2 linked regions of the Prochlorococcus marinus str. GP2 genome follow. The protein of the gene in region 1 binds, or shares a complex with, the protein of each later gene. Links are inferred from orthologs where the notes say so. Each region holds a gene or a part of one and is shown on either strand. Other genes may lie near its edges.

Region 1 (2,958 bases):
TTCTGTAATTCCTGAGTAACCTAATAAACTTTCTAAATGTGGATTGAAGACTTCTCTTATAATTGTTAGGGGTTTTTTGTCTCGAAAAAATCTATAATTTCTAGACCAGAATGGTCCTTTAAAACAAAATTGATCTTCTAACCAATTTGAATTTACAAGAGAAATTCGGTCAACTTCTCTAAACAATTCTGATCTGTCTTGTGTCAAATTCTTCCATATTGGCTCTTCTTTGGCTTTTAAATTTTCATTTACTTGTTCTGCATTCCACCAACTTTCAGCCCATGCTAGATTTTTATTATTGTTTTTAATCCATACTTGTCTTCTAATTAAGGGACCATTCAACTGATTTAATTCTTTAGGACCTTCTTGAATGTATAGAGGATCTATTTGCATTGCAATTAATTTAATTTTTGTCTCTTGATTAGTTAAAAGCTGTAGATGTCTAGTTGGACTTCCATCTCCAAGCAGCATTAATTTCCATGAACCAGATATTTCTGGGAGTGAATTTTTCACTAAAAAAGTAGAAGCTTTTTCTTCCCATAAAATTTTTGGTGACTTAAAAAGTTTATTATTCAGTGATCTGAACTATTGCTTTTAAGATGATAACTTTTTTTCGACAAAAATATTTGCCTTTTCTTTTTTTATTTCTCTTATTTTTAGCCAAACAAGTAATGCAGTTAAATCAGCTTTGCTTACTCCCGGAATTTTTGAAGCATCACCAAAATTTTTTGGCTTTATCTTATTCAAATTTTCTCTAGCTTCTAAAGATAATGTATCTATCTTTGCATAATTTATTTCTTTAGGCAGAGATTTACAGCTTTGGCGATTTATTTGTTCAATGTTGTTTTTTTGTCTTTTAAGATAACCCTCATATTTAATATCTATTTCGACACCTTGCTGTATTGAAGAAGCTATATTTTTTTCAGTTAAATTATAGTTGATTAAATCTGAATAATGAAAGTTTGGTCTTTTTAAGAGTTCTTTCAAAGTTGTTGAGCCTTTGATTTTTGATCCCGTGGCTATTTCTATTTTTCTTGCTATTTCATCCGTGTTTTTTAAACGAGTGTTTTTTAATCTTAATTTCTCTTCTTCAAGGAGTTTCATTTTTTCTTGATAGACCGACCATCTTTTCTCATCAATTAGCCCTATTTCATAACCTAATGGGGTTAATCGCCTATCTGCATTATCTCCTCTAAGGGTCAACCTGTATTCACTCCTACTAGTAAGAACTCTATATGGTTCTTTGAGATCTTTGGTAATTAAATCATTGATCATTGTTCCTATATAGCTGCTTTCTCTTGTGAAGATTATTGGATCTTTTTTGTTTAGTTTTCTTGTTGCATTGACTCCGGCAACTAATCCTTGTGCTGCTGCTTCTTCATAACCAGTTGTTCCATTAATTTGTCCAGCGCTAAATAAATATTCAATTTCTTTCGTTTCGAGTGATGTTTGGAGTTGTGTTGCAGGTATATAGTCATACTCGACAGCATAAGCTGGTCGCAACATTTTACATTCATTTAATCCAGGTAAGGTTCTCAAAAGTTCTAATTGAATATTTTCAGGTAAACCTGTAGAGAATCCTTGAACATATATTTCAGGGGTATTAATTCCTTCTGGTTCTAAGAAAATTTGATGTGATTCTTTATCAGCGAATTTAACGATTTTATCTTCAATTGATGGACAATATCTTGGCCCCTTACTATCAATAAAACCGCCGTAAATAGGAGTTAAATGTAAATTGTCTCGAATTAGTTGATGTGTTTTGGCAGTTGTTCTCGTGATATGACAACTAACTTGGGGCATATTATTTTTGATATCTGGATCGAACGAAAAATATTTATCTGCTGCAGTACTTGGTTGAATATCTAATTCATCAAAAATGATACTTCTTTTATCAACTCTTGCTGGAGTTCCTGTTTTTAAACGTTCTGTTTTGATACCAATTTCGTGCAAATTTTGAGTAAGACCTTTTGCTGCTTGTTCGCCCGATCTACCAGCTGACATTGATTTATTTCCTATCCATATTCTTCCTTCTAAGAACGTACCAGCCGTTATGATAACTGATCTTGCTGAATAATAACTACCAAAGAAAGTCTTTACACCCTTTATTCTTTTTTTTATGATTTTTTTTGAGTTCAATCCAATTTCTTCAGTTTTTGCAATATCCAGTTCAGTAATCATTGCCTCTTTTAAAAATAAATTATCTGTATTTTGTAGTATTTCAATCATCTTTTTTGAGTATTCTCTTTTATCTGTTTGAGCTCTTAATGCCCATACAGCTGGTCCTCTACTTGCATTTAATATTCTTTTTTGTATCGCTGTTTCATCAGCTAATTTACCAATAATTCCACCTAATGCATCAACTTCATGTACCAACTGACTTTTCGCGGGTCCGCCAACTGCAGGGTTGCATGGTTGCCAGGCAATCCTATCTAAATTAATTGTAAATAAGGCTGTAGAAAATCCTAATTTTGCTGTTGTTATAGCTGCTTCACATCCTGCATGTCCTCCTCCAATAACGATGATGTCAAAAGATTCATTTGTTGAGTGAAGATCTTGCATTTTAGGATAGATTTAATTAGCTAAATTCCTAAATCTCGTAAATTGAGGTTCAAATAACAATTTAACAGTTCCTACCGGTCCATTTCTATGTTTAGTGACAATGATTTCTGTAATTCCTCTATCTTCAGTCTCTGGATTATAGTATTCATCTCTATAAATCATTAATACTAAATCTGCGTCTTGTTCAATAGATCCTGATTCTCTTAGATCGCTTAACATTGGTCTTTTATTTGTTCTAGATTCTACCCCTCTACTAAGCTGAGATAAAGCAACTACTGGTACTTTTAATTCTCTGGCCATGCTTTTAAGACCTCTTGTTATTCTTGAAAGTTCTTGCACTCTATTATCAGGGGTTGTTCCCTCCATCAACTGGAGGTAATCAATCACAATTAATCC
Region 2 (2,954 bases), on another replicon or contig:
AAACGTTAGCGATGCAAATGTTAAAACTGCTTATGGTAAACCAGCTATTATAAATCTTTGTGTAGGTCTTGAAAGTTATAATCAACTTCACAAAACAATTGAACAAATTAAATCAATGGCAGATGTTTTAGACATTGCCAGAGTTGGACAAAGTTAATTACAAACTCAGATCAATCTATCTTTTACTTTTTATCTTGTAGATAAAGAAAGCAATACTTCCGCAAATCAAAGCTAATAAAATACCTACAAATGAAGAACCTAAAAGTAATTTTAGGGAAAAAATTCTTCCTTGGTTCCATAAGTCATCAATAACTAAATTCTTTTCAAGAATTTTATTAGAAGAATTATTAAAAAAAATCGAACCAACTTTATAGTTAAAATAATAAAGTGGAATATAAGTAAAAGGATTGCTGATCCAAGTACCAATTGCAGCTAGAACAATATTTCCCTTTGCTATTTTCGCTAAAAATACCCCTATTAAAGTCTGAAACCCAAAAAAAGGAAAGCAGCCACTAAATACCCCTATAGCTAAACCTGTAGCATTAAAGAAAGGACTTCCATTCTGATTCCTAAATAATGATAGAATTTTCTTATAGGTAATATCTCTTTTAAATCTCATTCAGAAAGAAAATTTCAAAATTAAATTCTTGATAATTTTACTTAATTATCCATAACAAAGCGAGAGATGGATTCGATAGTTACTACAGAAGATACCATAGCCGCAATTGCTTCAGCTATAAGTATAGGGAAAGGAGGAGTTGCGATAATAAGAGTATCAGGGAAAGACTCAATAAATTCTTGCAAAAAGATTGTTCAAACTAAATCCAAATATGCATGGGAATCACATAGAGTTTTTTATGGTTTTATTAAGGAAAATAAACAAAATAAATTTATAGATGAGGTTTTAATTTTAGTAATGAAATCACCAAATAGCTTCACAGGAGAGGATGTAGTGGAACTTCATTGCCATGGAGGAATTATCATAGTAAATAAAGTTCTAAAAAGATTATTATCTTGTAATTCTAGAGTTAGACTCGCAAATCCAGGAGAATTTAGTCAAAGAGCTTTTCTTAATGGAAAAATAGACCTTACTCAAGCCGAGTCGATTAATCAATTAATTAATGCAAGTAATACAAGATCAGCAGAGTTGGCTTTTAGTGGGATTCAAGGAGAAATAAAGAAAAAAATTAATGATATTAAAAATGACCTTATAAATCAACTTTGCGAAATAGAAGCGAGAGTTGATTTTGAAGAAGACTTCACAGATTTTGATTACACAAAATATCTAAAAAAAATTAAAAAAGTAAAAGAAAAAATAGAATTACTAATAGAAAATGCAAAAAGAAATTCATATATTCACAATGGAATATCCATTGCGCTTATAGGTAAAACAAATGTTGGTAAAAGCTCTTTACTAAATTTGCTTGCAAAAAAAGAAAAAGCAATCGTAACTAATATTCCTGGAACAACTAGAGATGTTATTGAAGTTAATTTAACTATTAATGATATTCCAATGAAAATAATTGATACTGCTGGCATAAGAGAAACTCATGAACAAATTGAAAGTATTGGAATTAAAAAAAGTTTTGGGAAAATTAAAGAGTCAGATTTTATAATTTATATTTATAGTCTTGAGGAAGGATTTAATGAAGAAGACAAAAAAATAATAGAAGAAATCCCCAAAGACAAATTAATTACTATTTTGGGCAATAAAAAAGATTTAATTGATCGCAAAAATATTAATTCAAATGAGTTAAAAAACACAATTCTGATGAGCATTAAGCATAATGATGGTGAAAGATTATTAATCGACACAATCATAAAAAAATGTGGATTAAAACAAGTAGAAAATATCAATATATTTTTAAACGAAAGACATCTAACAAATTTGTCTGCTTGCCTATCTAATTTAAATGATACTGATGAAATCATTAAAAATAAATTGCCATTTGATTTGTTATCGATAGAACTGAGAGATGGAATTCAAAACTTATCTAAAATAACTGGTCAAGAATTAACGGAGGAACTTCTAGATAATATTTTTTCTAAGTTTTGTATTGGTAAATAAATTTGAGTTAAATTAGATAGTGATATATAGTTGATTCTCTAACTTTAGATGAATTTTCATTAATTAATTATTTTTTTAGTTTAGTGGATTTAAATACTCCAATAATTAGTAAGATCATTGATAATTGGATCGATGAAGATATAGGGAGGGGAGATCTTACAAGTCCTTCTATTACAGAAGAGAATGGTAATGCATATTGGATTGCAAAAGAAGGTGGTATATTTTGTGGTGTAGAGATAATAAAAGAAATTTTTAAAAAAATTGATTTAAAAATCAGTTCAAAATTTAATATCTCTGATGGAGATCAATTTGTTAAAGATCAAAAACTCTTAGAAATATATGGACCTTCAAAAAGTTTGCTAGCTAGTGAAAGAATAGGCTTAAATATAGCAATGCATTTATCTGGAATATCAACATACACAAAGAATCTTGTAAATAAGTTAGAAGGTACAAATATAAAATTAGCAGATACTAGGAAAACTACTCCTGGCTTAAGAATATTTGAAAAATATGCATTCAAATGCGGAGGTGGAGTGAATCATAGAATGGGATTATACGACTCAGCTATGATAAAAGAAAATCACATTGCATGGACAGATAATCTTAATAATGCAGTAAAAAAAATTCGACTAAATTCACCTTTTACAACTCATATCATAATTGAAGCTGAGAATATCGAACAGGCAAAAGAAGCAGTATTAGCAGGAGCAGATAGTGTCTTATTAGATGAACTGAGTCCTGAAACAATCAAAAAAAACGTTCAAGAATTAAGAGATTTATCAATGAATAGCTTAAAAAAAGAAGTTAATAAAAATTTGATAATAGAAGTTTCTGGAATTAACCCTGAAGAAATTAGTAAATATCTAATAAAAGGTATTGATTTGAT

The links. Proteins that work in one complex are often made in the same cells at the same time.
Region 2: the proteins of mnmG (region 1) and mnmE are in contact, whole or in part, in a solved structure (PDB 9HIP), measured with the Escherichia coli proteins. The link is inferred for Prochlorococcus marinus str. GP2 from one-to-one orthologs.

Annotation. Positions count from the first base shown.
Region 1 is NZ_JNAH01000008.1:396,922-399,879, reverse strand. The notes cover bases 79-2,958. They hold mnmG (tRNA uridine-5-carboxymethylaminomethyl(34) synthesis enzyme MnmG), read right to left. Parts: upstream 2,563-2,958; coding sequence 595-2,562; downstream 79-594. Other genes in these bases: dnaB (replicative DNA helicase), read right to left, coding at 2,575-2,958; EU91_RS00335 (chorismate lyase), read right to left, coding at 79-546. In the rest of the region: more of EU91_RS00335, read right to left, coding at 1-78. UniProt on the Escherichia coli protein: NAD-binding protein involved in the addition of a carboxymethylaminomethyl (cmnm) group at the wobble position (U34) of certain tRNAs, forming tRNA-cmnm(5)s(2)U34.
Region 2 is NZ_JNAH01000003.1:167,292-170,245, reverse strand. What follows is about bases 1-2,876. They hold mnmE (tRNA uridine-5-carboxymethylaminomethyl(34) synthesis GTPase MnmE), read left to right. Parts: upstream 1-685; coding sequence 686-2,068; downstream 2,069-2,876. Other genes in these bases: nadC (carboxylating nicotinate-nucleotide diphosphorylase), read left to right, coding at 2,152-2,876; EU91_RS06710 (DUF2062 domain-containing protein), read right to left, coding at 176-619; EU91_RS06705 (RelA/SpoT family protein), read left to right, coding at 1-157. Outside these bases: more of nadC, read left to right, coding at 2,877-2,954. UniProt on the Escherichia coli protein: Exhibits a very high intrinsic GTPase hydrolysis rate. Involved in the addition of a carboxymethylaminomethyl (cmnm) group at the wobble position (U34) of certain tRNAs, forming tRNA-cmnm(5)s(2)U34.